One region of the Nocardia sp. NPDC055050 genome, then DNA from elsewhere that is predicted to be linked to it. Evidence: riboswitches for the same ligand, from Rfam matches in the RefSeq annotation. Region 1 holds a riboswitch; the other holds the start of a gene.
The links. Region 1 has a riboswitch for cobalamin ahead of metE (5-methyltetrahydropteroyltriglutamate--homocysteine S-methyltransferase). Riboswitches for the same ligand answer to the same signal wherever they lie in the genome.

Region 1 (7,351 bases):
TTTGCGTGTCTTCAACGCCACATAGCCTGCGGGCCAGGTGATCTCGGGTGAGCGGCTCGACCGTTCCACCACCACCAGTGCTTCCGGTGCGAGCCAGCCGTTGTTCGCCAGCGCGGTGAGGTCGGCGATCACGTCCTCGGTGCTCACGTCGTAGGGCGGATCCGAGAACACCACGTCGTAGGCCCTCGGCGCGGATTGTTTCAGCACCGAGGACACACTGCCGAGCCGCAGTTCGGCACCGGGCAGACCGAGCTCGGCGATATTGGCGCGCACCACCTCGCCCGCCTTGCGATCGGACTCCACGAGCAGCGCCCGCTGCGCCCCGCGCGACAGGGCTTCCAACCCCAGCGCCCCGGAGCCCGCGTACAGGTCCAGGACCAGCGTCCCGTCCAGATCGAGGCGGGCGTCGATCGCGCTGAACAGCGCTTCACGCACCCGATCGGAGGTAGGGCGGGTACCGGCGGGCGGCACCTTCAAGCGCCGCCCGCCCGCCACACCCGCGACGATGCGTGTCATTCCGACTCGCGTGCGACCAGTTCCACCAGCAGGTCGCCGCCCTCGACCTGGGCCACCTTGGTGGTCGCGATCCGGCCCACCACGCCACCGCGCGGCGCGGTGATGGCCGCTTCCATCTTCATCGCCTCGATGGTGCCGACCGTGTCGCCGGCGTGGATCTCGTCGCCCTCGGACACCGCCAGGGTGACCACACCGGCGAACGGTGCCGCGATGTGGCCCGCGTTGTTCTTGTCCGCCTTCTCCGCCGCGGGCACCTCCGAGGCGACGGACCGGTCACGCACCGCGACCGGGCGCAACTGCCCGTTCATGATGCACATGACCGTGCGCATGCCCTTCTCGTCCGGCTCGGAGATCGCCTCGAGGCCGATGAGCAGGGTGACGCCCTTCTCCAGCTGCACGCGGTGCTCTTCGCCACGGCGCAGGCCGTAGAAGAACTGGTTCTCCGACAGCCCGGTGGTGTCGCCGTACTTCTCGCGGTGGGCGTTGAACTCGGCGGTCGGGCCGGGGAACAGCAACCGGTTGAGCGTGGCGCGACGCTCGGTGGACGAGCCGTCGAGGGCCTTCTGATCCGCCGGGCTCAGCGGGGTCTCGGGCTTGGGCTCGTTGCGCCCGGCCAGCGCCTTGCTGCGGAACGGCTCCGGCCAGCCACCGGCCGGGGTGCCGAGCTCACCGCGCAGGAAGCCGATCACCGAATCGGGGATGTCGTAGCGGCCCGGATCGGCGGCGAAGTCCTCGATGTCGACACCGGTGCCGACCAGCGCGAGCGCGAGATCACCGACGACCTTCGACGACGGAGTCACCTTGATCAGGCGACCCAGCAGCCGGTCGGCGGCCGCGTACTTGGCCTCGACCTCTTCGAACCGGTCGCCCAGGCCCAGCGCGATCGCCTGCTGACGCAGGTTCGACAGCTGACCACCCGGGATCTCGTGGGTGTACACCCGGCCGGTCGGCGCGGGCAGACCCGACTCGAACGGCGCGTAGACCTTGCGCAGCGCCTCCCAGTACGGCTCGAGATCGCACACGTTCTGCAGGTTCAGGCCGGTGTCGCGATCGGTGTGCGCGGTGGCGGCCACGATCGCCGACAGCGCGGGCTGTGAGGTGGTGCCCGCCATGGCCGCGGACGCACCGTCGACCGCGTCGGCCCCGGCCTGCCAGGCCGCCAGGTAGGTGGCCAGCTGGCCGCCGGGGGTGTCGTGGGTGTGCACGTGCACCGGCAGATCGAAGTTGCTGCGCAGTGCGGTCACGAGTTTCGCGGCGGCGGGGGCACGCAGCAGACCGGCCATGTCCTTGATCGCGAGGACGTGCGCGCCCGCGTCGACGATCTGTTCGGCCAGCTTCAGGTAGTAGTCGAGGGTGTAGAGCGACTCGTTCGGGTCGAGCAGGTCGCCGGTGTAGCTGAGCGCGACTTCGGCTATGGCGGTACCGGTTTCGCGGACCGCGTCGATCGCCGGGCGCATCTGGTCGACGTTGTTGAGCGCGTCGAAGATGCGGAAGATGTCGATACCGGTGGCGGCGGCCTCGGAAACGAAAGCGCGCGTGACCTGTTCGGGGTAGGGCGTGTAGCCCACGGTGTTGCGACCGCGCAGCAGCATCTGCAAGCAGATGTTCGGCACGGCTTCGCGCAGCGCGGCCAGGCGCTCCCACGGGTCCTCGTGCAGGAACCGCAGTGCCACATCGTAAGTCGCGCCGCCCCAGGCTTCGATCGAGAGCAGTTCGGGGGTCAGCCGCGCGACATGACCCGCCACACCGAGCAGACCGTTGGTGCGGACACGGGTGGCCAGCAGCGACTGGTGTGCGTCACGGAAGGTCGTGTCGGTGACACCGAGCGCCCTCTGCTCGCGCAGGGCCTTCGCGAAACCCTCCGGTCCGAGAGTGAGCAGACGCTGGCGCGAACCGTCCGGCGGCGGCAGCGTGAGGTCGACAGCGGGCAGCTTGTCGTAGGGGTACACCGTGGTCGGGCGGTCGCCGTTCGGCTTGTTGACGGTGATGTCGGCCAGATAGGTCAGGATCTTGGTGCCGCGGTCGGCCGAGCCGCGCGAGGTGAGCAGTTCGGGGCGCTCGTCGATGAACGAGGTGGTGACCCGGCCCGCCTGGAAATCGGGGTCGTCGAGCACCGCCAGCAGGAACGGGATGTTGGTCGTCACGCCGCGGATACGGAATTCGGCCAGCGCCCGGCGGGCGCGCGCGGCGGCGGCGGGCAGGTCACGACCACGGCAGGTGAGCTTCACCAGCATCGAGTCGAAGTAGGCGCCGATCTCGGCGCCGAGATTCGCGCCGCCGTCGAGGCGGATGCCCGCGCCGCCGGGGGTGCGGTAGGCGGTGATGCGGCCGGTGTCGGGGCGGAAGCCGTTGGCCGGGTCCTCGGTGGTGATGCGGCACTGCAGGGCGGCGCCGCGAATCTGCACCGTCTCCTGGCTCAGCCCCAGGTCGGCGAGGGATTCGCCCGCCGCGATGCGCAGCTGCGACTGCACCAGGTCGACGTCGGTGATCTCCTCGGTGACCGTGTGTTCCACCTGGATGCGCGGGTTCATCTCGATGAACACGTGGTTGCCGCGCTCATCCAGGAGGAACTCCACGGTGCCCGCGTTGATGTAGCCGATCTGGCGGGCGAAGGCCACCGCGTCGGCGCAGATGCGCTCGCGCAGTTCCGGTGACAGGTTCGGGGCGGGCGCGAGCTCGATCACCTTCTGGTGGCGACGCTGCAGCGAACAGTCCCGCTCGAACAGGTGCATGACGTTGCCGTGCTGGTCGGCCAGGATCTGTACCTCGATGTGGCGCGGGTTCACCACCGCCTGCTCGAGGAACACCGTCGGATCGCCGAACGCCGACTCCGCTTCGCGCGACGCGGCCTCGATCGACTCACGCAGCTGCTCGGGCGCGGCGACCCGGCGCATGCCACGGCCACCACCACCGGCGACGGCCTTGACGAAGATCGGGTATTCGAGTTCGGCCGAGGCGGTGAGCAATTCGTCGATATCGGCCGAGGGCTCGCTGGACTTCAGCGTCGGCAGTCCGGCCGCCTTCGCCGCCGCGATGGCCGTGGCCTTGTTGCCGGCCATCTCCAGGATCTCGGCGGTGGGGCCGATGAAGGTGATGCCCTCGGCGGCACAGGCCGCGGCGAGGTCGGGGTTCTCCGACAGGAAGCCGTAGCCGGGGTAGATCGCGTCGGCGCCGGCGCTCTTGGCCGCCTCGATGATCGCCTCGATCGACAGATACGCGCGAACAGGATGACCCTCTTCGCCGATCTGATAGGACTCGGCAGCCTTCAGGCGATGGACGGAATTGCGATCCTCGTGCGGGAACACCGCGACCGTTCCGATGCCGAGTTCGTAGGCCGCGCGGAAGGCACGGATAGCGATCTCACCACGATTTGCGACCAAGACTTTCGAGAACATTGGCCTACGGTACCCGGCCACGAGCCGGGGCCGGACACGCAAGGTGGCTTCGCAGCAATCTTCACACCGCACACCTGCCTACCTGCGAAGTTGCGTTCATCGGGCCGTCACATCTCACCGTGCGCAGCGGTGCACGGTGCGCGCGGACAACGTGGGCGCAACCGCAGGTCACGGCCGTGTACCGGATGGGGCGGTGACCCATGGCCCCGCTGAGGGCCTATGCTGGGCAGGCAGCTGGTTCGCGTGCGCGGTGGAAGAGTCGGAGCCCCGACCTCCCGCGTAGGCGTCGAAACCCGGGTGCGGATCATGTTCCGCACCGGGTGAGAGGGAACCCGGTGAGAATCCGGGACTGTCCCGCAGCGGTGAGCAGGAACGACCGCCGTCATCAGCACTGGGCTGCACGCCTGGGAAGCGACGGCCAGTAGGTCGGTCGATCACACGACCGGTGCCCGCGAGTCCGAAGACCTGCCGACTGTGCCGGATACGCCGTATCCGGCGGCCACCGCCTCGTGGATCGGGCGCGCGGACCACCGATACCGACCTGTCGTGTTCTTTCGCGACGCTGTCGGCCGTGTGGCGTGTGCCCGCGAAAAGGCGGCGGCTCTCCCCGCACGACACTGGAGAATCTCCGTGACTGTTTCGCATACCCCCTTCACCGCAACGGTTCTCGGCCTACCGCGAGTGGGCCCGAACCGGGAACTCAAGCGCGCCACCGAGTCCTACTGGGCGGGCCGCGCCGATGCCGCGCACCTGCACGCAGTGGGCCGTCAGCTCCGTCGCGCCCAGCTCACCGAACTCGCCGCGGCCGGAATGGATTCGGTGCCGGTGGGCACCTTCTCCTACTACGACCAGATGCTCGACACCGCGGAACTGCTGGGCGCACTGCCGGCGCGGGTCGCCGGAATCGCCGATCCGCTCGACCGCTATTTCGCGGCCGCGCGCGGCACCGACACGATCGCTCCGCTGGAGATGACCAAGTGGTTCGACACCAACTACCACTACCTGGTGCCCGAAATCGACGCGGCCACCACCTTTTCCCTGCATCCGGGCAAGCTGCTGACCGAACTCGACGAGGCGATCGAGCTGGGGGTCCCCGCACGGCCGGTGGTGATCGGTCCGATCACCTTCCTGAAGCTGGCCAAAGCCGTCGACGGCGCCGCACTGGAGCGGCTGCCCGAGCTGGTGCCGCTGTATCTCGACCTGCTGGCCCGGCTGGCGGACGCGGGCGCGCGGTGGGTACAGATCGATGAGCCGGTGCTGGTCACCGACCTGACCGAGGCGGAGCTAGCCCTGGTCGGCCAGACCTACAGCGCGTTGTCGGCCGCGCAGAACCGGCCCGCGATCCTGGTCGCCACCTACTTCGGGCACCCCGATGCCGCCCTGGCGGTGCTGGCCGACACCGAGATCGAGGGTGTCGCCCTCGATGTCACCGCGGGCGCCGATCTCTCGGCGGTCGCGGCGTTGCCCACCCTGTCCCGCAAACTGGTGGTGGCGGGTGTGGTCGACGGCCGCAATATCTGGCGCGCCGACCTCGACGCTGCCCTCGGCACCCTGGGCACCCTGCTCGGCAGCGCCGACGCGGTGGCCGTGTCGAGCTCGTGCTCGCTGCTGCACGTGCCGTATTCGCTGACTCCCGAGACCGGGCTGGACGAGCGGCTGCGCTCGTGGCTGGCCTTCGGCACCGAGAAGGTCGGCGAGGTGCGCGTCCTGGCCACCGCACTCACCGCGGGCGTCGACGCGGTCGCCGACGAGCTGGCCGCGGCCCGCGCCGCCGCCGACTCACGCCGGACCGATCCGCGGCTGCACAACGACCAGGTCCGCGGCCGGTTGGCCGCGCTCGACGAGAACGACCTCACCCGCTCCCCCGCCGACGAGCGTCGCGCCCGCCAGCGCGATCACCTCGACCTGCCGGTGCTGCCGACCACCACCATCGGCTCCTACCCGCAGACCTCGACCATCCGGCTGGCCCGTGCCGCGCTGCGCAAGGGCGAGATCGACCATGCCGAGTACGTGCGGCGGATGCGGGCCGAGATCGCCGACGTGATCACCCTGCAGGAAAAGCTCGGTCTCGACGTGCTGGTGCACGGTGAACCCGAACGCAACGACATGGTGCAGTACTTCGCCGAACTGCTCGACGGTTTCGCCGTCACCGAGGCGGGCTGGGTGCAGTCCTACGGCACCCGCTGCGTGCGTCCGCCGATCCTGTTCGGCGATGTCACCCGGCCCGCGGCGATGACGCTGTCGTGGATCGGATACGCCCAGTCGCTGACCACCAAGCCGGTCAAGGGCATGCTCACCGGCCCGGTGACCATCCTGGCGTGGTCGTTCGTCCGCGACGACCAGCCGCTGGGTGACTCGGCCCGCCAAGTCGCGCTCGCCATCCGGGACGAGACGCTCGACCTGGAAGCCCAGGGCGCGCGGATCATCCAGGTCGACGAGCCCGCCCTGCGCGAGCTGCTGCCGCTGCGCGCGGCCGAACAGCCTGCGTACCTGCGGTGGTCGGTGGACTCGTTCCGCCTCGCCACCGCGGGCGTCGCCGACACCACCCAGGTGCACACCCACCTGTGCTACTCGGAGTTCGGCGAGGTCATCTCGGCGATCGCGGGCCTGGACGCCGATGTCACCTCGATCGAGGCGGCGCGCTCGCACATGGAGGTCCTCGACGATCTGAACGCGGCCGGGTTCGCGCTCGGTGTCGGGCCTGGCGTCTACGACATCCACTCGCCGCGGGTGCCTTCGGTCGAGGAGATCACGATCTCCCTGTCCGCGGCGCTGAAAGCCGTTCCGGCCGAACGACTCTGGGTGAATCCGGACTGCGGCCTGAAGACCCGCGGACCGGTGGAGGTCGAGGCGTCGCTACGCAATCTGGTGACGGCCGCCGCGGCGCTGCGCTGACCGACGGGAGCTGAGCACCGCGACGGTGAGCGGCACACAGACCACTGCCCCGGACGGAGATTTCCGTCCGGGGCAGTGGTTCGGTTCAGCTCGCCCTGGCGACCGGAACCGCACGCTGGGCCACGCCGCGATACTCCGACAGCGGCCGGATCAGCGCGTTGGCGGCCGACTGCTCGGCGATGTGCGCGGTCCAGCCGGTGATCCGGCTCATCACGAAGATCGGCGTGAACATCTCGATGTCGAAGCCCATCAGGTAGTAGGCAGGCCCTGCCGGAAAGTCGAGATTCGGCGCTATGCCGGTTTTCTCGGCCATCGCGGCGGCGAGTTCGTCGTACATGCGGACCCACTGCTGTCCCCCGGTCACCGCCGCGACCTCGTCGAGGGCCGCCTTCATCGTCGGCACCCTGGAGTCGCCGTTGCGGTACACGCGATGACCGAAGCCCATCACTTTGCGCTTGGCGCCGAGGGTTTCGGCGATCCATGCCTGCGCGTGCGCGGGATCGGCGATCTCGAGCATCGTGTGCATCACCGCCTCGTTGGCGCCG
Region 2 (7,351 bases), on a different contig from region 1:
TCGGTATGGGACTACTTCGAACTCGGCGACCGCCCCGGTCCGGTGCTGGCCTCTTCGGAAATGCCAGGGGCGCGATGGTTTCCCGAGGTTCGGCTGAACTATGTCGACCAGGTGATCCGGCAGGCCCGCCCCGATCGTCGCGCGATCGTGTCGGTGGCGGAGGACGGGTCGGTCAGCGAGTTGTCGTGGGACGATCTGCTCGACCAGGTGGCGGCGTTCGCGCAGACGCTGCGCGGCTTGGGTGTTCGGGCAGGGGACCGGGTCGCCGGGTACCTGCCCAACATCCCCGAGGCGGTGATCGCCTTCCTGGCGACCGCGAGCATCGGCGCTGTGTGGAGTGCGTGCGGGCAGGACTACTCGGCGAAGGCGGCGCTGGACCGGCTCGGGCAGCTCGAGCCGGTGGTGCTGGTGACGTGTACGGGTTACCGCTACGCAGGCAAGCAGCACCGGCGATCCGACGAGATCACCGAACTGCGCGCCGGTCTGCCCACGGTGGTGGCGACGATCGTGGTGTCGCAGGAGCGGCTGTCCGGCACGCTGAACTGGGCGGATGTCACCGCCGGTGGCGATCGATCCACGCTCTCGACGGCAGAGGTGGGTTTCGACCATCCGCTCTGGGTGCTCTACTCCTCGGGCACGACAGGTCTGCCCAAGGGCATCGTCCACGGTCACGGCGGGGTGCTCCTCGAGCACCTGAAAGCGATGGCGCTGCAGTCGGACATCGGTGCCGACGACACCTTTCTCTGGTACACCAGCCCGAGCTGGATGATGTGGAACTTCCAGGTCGCCGGCCTGCTGGTCGGCGCGACCATCGTCTGCTACGCGGGTAGCCCTGGCTATCCGGCCCCGGATGCGCTGTGGGACATCGCCGCTCGAGTACGCGCGACAGTTCTCGGCACCAGTCCCGGCTATGTGCTGACCTGCGCGAAGGCAGGTGTGGTGCCGCGGCGTGAACACGACCTGACGGCCTTGCGCCTGATCGGTGTCACCGGGTCGGCGCTGCCTCCGTCGTCGTCGATCTGGTTGTGCGACAACGTCGGTGCGCACATTCCGGTCGCGTCGATCAGCGGCGGCACCGACGTGGTCTCGGCCTTCGCGGGCGGGGCGCGAACCGTCCCGGTCCGGCCCGGAGAGCTGTCCGCCCCCTACCTGGGGGTGGCCCTGGAAGCCTGGGACGAACAGGGCAACCCGGTGCACGGCGAAGTCGGCGAACTCGTCATCACCGAGCCCATGCCCTCCATGCCCGTCGGATTCTGGAAGGATCCGGACGGAACTCGGTATCGCGCAGCCTATTTCGACACCTTTCCCGGTGTATGGCGCCACGGCGACTGGATCACCCGTACCGAACACGGCAGCGTGATCGTGCACGGCCGGTCCGACTCCACTCTCAACCGCCACGGGATCCGCATGGGCAGCGCCGACATCTACCAAGCGGTGGAACAGCTCCCGGAAATCGCCGACTCCCTGGTCATCGGCGCGGAGCAACCCGACGGCGGCTACTGGATGCCCCTGTTCGTCGTGCTCGCCGACGGCATCACCCTGACCGACGACCTGACTGCCGGGATCCGCGCGATCATCCGCACCCGGACTTCCCCGCGCCACGTCCCGGACGACATCATCATCGCCCCCGGCATCCCCCGAACCCGCACCGGCAAGAAGCTGGAAGTCCCCATCAAGAAGCTTCTCCAGGGCGCCGATCCCACGACCGTCGTGGATCCCAGCGCCGTCGACGACCCCGCACTGCTCGCTTGGTACGCCCGATTCGCCCGAACATAGCTTGCTGGTGACACGCGCTGAAACCATGGTGTCGATCGGCGTGCGGCGTCACGATCTACGCAACATTCGCCGAGAAGAACGCTTGTTGTGGACGCTTGGTCATGTTGTAATCCAGATGTTTGCTGATGAATGTCGGCGGCGCTGGTTGCTTGTGCCCGAGCGACCGCCGAGACCGTTCGGAAGGGTGGGGACGCGATGGTGCGACGCACGGAGAAGAGGTCGGAGACGATCGCGGGGGACGCCGGCGATGTTCCCGTGGTCGAGTTCGCGGACAGTCCGCTGACCTCGGACCGGGTCGAACGGCTGAGTTCGGCGGCCCGCCATCGGATCGCGGCCTTCGTGCACACCACCCTGGCCGATCTGGACGAACTACCCGAGCCCTGGGTCCCACCCATCGAGGTGACCCTGCGGTTGACCGACCGCGAGCACTGAGCGCTCTTGCCGAACAGCACGCTCGCACCGAAGCGGACACGGTGCGAGCGTGCTGATCTCGATCGATATGTCAGCGGAAGAGGGCGGTGAGATCGACGGTGGCTGCCATTGCCGCAGCGCCCGCGTCGTTGAGGTGCATGCCGTCGCCGCTGTCGAACTCGGGGCGGATGTAGTCGCGACGGTGCGGGTCGGCCACGGCGCGATCGACGTCGAAGATCGAATCGAAAACGTCGGTGGTGCGCAGCCATTCGTTGACGGCGTGGCGAGTCGGCTGGGTTTCCAGCAGCGGCATGCCGGGGTAGACGCAGCCTGCGTAGGGGCCGATGGTGGCGGCGTGGATGCGCAGTCCGGCGGCGTGGGCGCGCGCGGCCAGGTCGGTGAAACCGGCGATCAATTCCTCGGTGGTCGCGGAAGGCTGGCCGCCCATCGCGCCGAGGATGAGGTCGTTGATACCGAAATTGATGAGGATGTCGGTGACACCGGGGACCTGCAACGCGTCGGAGTCGAAACGGCGTACACCGGATTCGCCGATCTCCTCGGCGGTGAGACGATTGCCCGCGATGCCGTTGTTGACGACCCATCCCGTGGTGAGGCGGGCGTTGAGAACGTCGACGGAGCGGTGATTGGCGCTCAGCGTGGTGCCGACGCCTTCGAACCAGGAATCGCCGAACGCGACGGCGACCGCCGTCGGATCGGTGACGAGCACGTCGATCCCGGTGACGAAGAAGCGCAACGGAACCTCGTGGGCACCGGTGAGTTCCACGTCCGCAGTGTGGTCGCCGGTGACGATGTAGGCGATCTCACCGGGTTGGTGGGAGAAGGTGGCCAGGCCGGTCGACGCCGGGATGTACAGGCTGAGCAGCAGGTCTTCGCCCGCGGCGACCGCCAGATCGATCGGATCGCTCACGAGGTCGGCGCCCGCGTCGATGGTGACGTCCGCCGCGCCACCGAACGTGACCTCGCGATCCGTGCCGATCGCCGAACCGGTCTTGCGCTGGGCGAGCCGGGTGGCACCGATCCGCAGCGGGGCGGCGCCGTAGCGGTTGGTCAACCGCACGCGCACCGCGTCGCCGCCGCCTGCCATGTGCAGGACGTGGCGCACGGTCTCGTCGCTGAACTCCCGTGATTCGGCGAGCTTGATCTGCTCGTTCGGGTCGATGACACCGGTCCGGAAACCGGCTACCCACGTGCTGTTCTGCATGATCTCTCCGATATTTGCTGTGCGGAATAATGCTTACGCATAGTTTTACTCGTAGGTATTCCTCATGTCAACTATCCGCATGGCAAATATCAGCTATGCTGGCGTTATGTCCGTGCGCGAGCTGTTCGACGACCCCCGCTTCACCATCTCCGGCCTGCTCTTCGAGGCGCACAACGGCCTCATCGCCAAACTCGAGCCGACCTGGAAAGCGCACGGCCTGTCGGGTCTCGACCTCAATGCCCTCCTGCGACTGAGTCGCTCCCCGGGCCGCCGCCTGCGGATGTCGGACCTGGCCACGCAAACCGAGCTCTCGACCAGTGGGGTCACCCGGCTGGTCGACCGGCTGGCCACCGCGGGTCTGGTCGAACGCCAACTCGACCCGGCTGATCGGCGCAGCGCCTACGCGGCCTTGACCGATGCGGGCATCCGCCGCCTCGAAGAGGTCCTTCCGGACTATCTCGCTGCCCTCGAGCAATGGCTCACCGGTCAGCTGACCCCGACTCAACTCGACGGCTTGATCACCGGCTTGCGCGTGATCCGCGATGCCACCAACCCAGCCGCCACCGCCCTGTCCGACCGGTCCTGAGCGTGGTTAATCGCGGTGATCTGGATTGCTGACCGGGGTAACCATCAAGGTGCTGACGTGGTTTCGAGGTCGAATCGGAGCCCTGAGCGCAGGGCTGCCGTGGCGGACATCCCGAACATGCGATGAAAGGTCTCGCTGAAATGCGAGGGTGTGGCGAATCCCGCGTCCGTCGCGGATCGGGTCAGGTCGTGGCCGGCGGCGACAGCTCTCATCGCGTGGATGACGCGGGCCCACTGTTGATAGCGGCGGAACGTGGTCCCGTACTGCTGGACGAACAACCGGAGAAAGTGCGATGTCGACAGACCGAGGGTCGCGGCGATCGGTTCGGCCCGAAACGCGTGATCCGGATGCCGACGGATCGCGGCCGCCACGCGTTCGATGCGCGGATCGATGTCGGCCGGGGGACCGCCGACTGCGATCGCCAGGATTCGGCCGGGGTCCGCATCAGGTAGCCGGCATTGTTCGACCAGTTCGCGCTCGCGCAGGTGGGCGAATCCGTACGGCCCCTCGGTGGTCGTCATCTGGCCTGCGATGGCCGAAGCGGGCGACCACAGGAGCAGGATCCATTTGCCGAGCGTATTCACCCGGTGCACCGCCCGGGCAGGGCTGTACGCGCTGCGAGTGAGTATTTCGCCGTGGGTGGCGGTCTCGAGGGCGAACGGCCCGTCGAGCCCGACGCTGAGCACCGCGACAGAGGTGGAATGTAGGTCGACACCGAGTTCGGGTCCGATGTACCCGGCATAACCCGGCCTGATCCAGGCCATCGGTGAGCGGGTCGGACCACACGATTTCACAGGCGCACCGTCGGTCACCCTTGCCAGAGTATCGGTGCGCCGACCGGAACCGCGACGGCTGATTCTTCCAGGGCTCGAAAGCCGGATGGGCGCTGGTGACAAGCAGGCGGGTCGGCTTCAGGGGAGTGAATGGTACCGGAAATACGGTGCCGACCCGCCTGCAGTCCATTCGTCACCGGCGTCGGCACGGATGGGGTTCGCGAGCTGGACAGCGAAGTCCTGCAGCGCAACTCGCACAGACGAGCACCGCGGACCCGGGGAGCACCGGGTCCGCGGTGAGGCTCAGGGCAGGGGAACCCAGGTGCCGAAGAACCAGAAGCCGTGCTGCGGCGCGTCGTTGTGATGCTCCGGCTGTTGCTGCGGCCGGTGCTCCTGACCCTGCCCGGGCCGCTGCTGGTCGTGCCCACCCGGATCCGCGCTCGCCACGCCCGCCGTGGCACCCAGCACCCCGAGGGCGAGAGTGCCCGCCACCGCGGTCTTGGCCACTGTCGACTTCATTCTCATGAGCGTTCCTCCTGATCTTCGATCTCACCGCCGAGATCGTCGGCCGGCCGAAGTGCTCGGCCGATAGCTGAATCTTCGCGGCGCAACCGTCGAGCCCGGTGGGACCCGGCTGGGAGTCGGCTGTGTATCGGATCCGGCGACCGCGCGCGAGCACCCCGCCGCGGCGCCGCCCCCTCGATGCAGTCGACGTTGCTACAGTTCACCAGCCGTGGTGTTCGGGAAACCGGTGTAGAACCGGTGCGGCCCTCGCCACTGTGATCGGGAGTTGTGAATCGATCCGGACGACATCTGTCATCCGGAGCCACTGGGGCTCTGCCCTGGGAAGGTGGATTCACCGCGCACTATCCCGTCAGCCAGGAGACCGGCCACGGCTACGCAGTACCCCATTCCACGAGGACCTGGAAGGCCGTCTCTTGACCCGCTCTGTTTTCGCGCGCCTACGTTCCGGCGCGTTGCTCGCCTGCACGATCGTTGTCACCGGCTGTGGTGTGCAACCCCTCTCCGACGCGGACGGCGCAGCTGCTGTCACCCGCGTGAACTGTGGGATCGACGTCGCCGTCGACGGCCCACCGCAGCGGATCTACGCGGCGTATCAGCCGTCGATCGAGATCGCGCACGCGCTCGGTGTCACCGATCGGCTGGTGGGGACGGCATTCCTGGACTCCGCCGTGCTTCCGGAGTACGTCGGCGCGCAGGCACGCTCGCCATACGTCGAGAAGCTGCCCAATCGCGACGAACTGCTCGCCCAGCGACCCGACTTCGTCATGTCGGGTTTCAACGGGGTGTTCGCGTCCTCGGCGCAGAACAGCGTCGGCACCAGGGCGAGCCTGCACGAGTTGGGTGTGCGCACCTGGGTGCTGAGTCCGCTGTGCCCGAGTGCCGACGGGCTCGCCGATGAGGCGATCGACCCCGATACCGTCCGCTTCGACAATGTGTACGCCGACCTGCGCGACCTCGGTGCCCTGTGGGGCACCTCCGAGCGCGCCGAAGAAGTTGTCACGCAGCTGAGTTCACGCATCGACGCAGTCCGCGCCAAGGTCGGTAACGCCGGGAAGCCGCGGGTCGCGGTCGTCACCCCCAAAGACGACGGCTCCTACACCGTGGCAGGCGGCATCGATTTCATCACCCAGATCATCGAGGCCGCCGGTGGCGTGAATGCCTTCGCCGATCTCACCGCGAAACGCAACGTGCCAGTCGGCGCGGAAGAGCTCATCGCCCGTGACCCCGACATCATCCTGACCAGCCTGTGCTGCAAGGCGACCTACACGCGCGCCGACGGTCAGCCCCAGGTCGACAAGATCGTCGGAAACCCGGCATTCGCGAATCTGGCGGCCGTGCGGAACGCGACTGTGCACCCGTTCCTGTTCGCCGACCGGGCGGCAGGGGTGCGGATCGCGCACTCGACCGAACTGGTCGCCACCCTGATCCATCCCGAGCTGTTCCGGCGGTGACGCGCACCGCTCGCGGCGCCGGTCCGATCGTGGCCGGCGCCGCGCTGGTGGCTGTCTGCGTCGCGTCCATCCTGATCGGCTCGCACCCGCTCACCCTCGACCAGGCCGTGGTCGCGTTCACCGATTTCCAGGGGACCGACACCGACCGGGTCGTGCGCTACATCAGGCTGCCCAGAACTGTCGCGGGACTCCTCGCCGGTGTCGCGTTGGCGCTGGCGGGCGCAGTGATGCAGGGGCTCACCCGCAACCCGCTGGCCGGGCCCGGCCTGCTCGGCGTCAACGCCGGTGCGTCCCTGGCGATCGTGATCGCGATGGGTGCGTTCGGCCTCACGGCGACGGGCGGATTCATCTGGTTCGGCTTCCTCGGTGCCGCGGTCGCCGCGGCGTTCGTCTACACGCTGGGATCGTTGGGGTTCGGTGGCGCGACACCGGTGAAACTGGCGCTCGCGGGCGCTGCTTGCACCGCGTTGTGTGGGTCGATCACCACGGCGATCACCCTGCTGGACCGCACTCTGTTCGACAACTTCCGTTTCTGGGTGGTCGGCTCGCTGGCTCGCGCCGACATCGAATCCGTGTGGCAGACAGCACCGTTCATCGCTGTCGGGCT

Region 2: linked by a shared signal. The riboswitch ahead of ACWGCN_RS10425 (ABC transporter substrate-binding protein) and the one ahead of metE (5-methyltetrahydropteroyltriglutamate--homocysteine S-methyltransferase) in region 1 are both predicted to bind cobalamin.

Annotation. Positions count from the first base shown of each region.
Region 1 is NZ_JBSGVG010000005.1:219,320-226,670, reverse strand. Features, by position in the region: gene rsmD (16S rRNA (guanine(966)-N(2))-methyltransferase RsmD) at 1-516, opposite strand, end outside; gene ACWGCN_RS07975 (pyruvate carboxylase) at 513-3,911, opposite strand; cobalamin riboswitch at 4,213-4,398, shown strand; gene metE (5-methyltetrahydropteroyltriglutamate--homocysteine S-methyltransferase) at 4,536-6,806, shown strand; gene ACWGCN_RS07965 (bifunctional 2-methylcitrate synthase/citrate synthase) at 6,892-7,351, opposite strand, start outside.
Region 2 is NZ_JBSGVG010000008.1:21,874-29,224, reverse strand. Features, by position in the region: gene ACWGCN_RS10455 (acetoacetate--CoA ligase) at 1-1,776, shown strand, start outside; gene ACWGCN_RS10450 (hypothetical protein) at 1,972-2,208, shown strand; gene ACWGCN_RS10445 (GDSL-type esterase/lipase family protein) at 2,279-3,409, opposite strand; gene ACWGCN_RS10440 (MarR family winged helix-turn-helix transcriptional regulator) at 3,516-3,995, shown strand; gene ACWGCN_RS10435 (helix-turn-helix domain-containing protein) at 4,040-4,807, opposite strand; gene ACWGCN_RS10430 (hypothetical protein) at 5,072-5,287, opposite strand; cobalamin riboswitch at 5,472-5,677, shown strand; gene ACWGCN_RS10425 (ABC transporter substrate-binding protein) at 5,707-6,744, shown strand; gene ACWGCN_RS10420 (FecCD family ABC transporter permease) at 6,741-7,351, shown strand, end outside.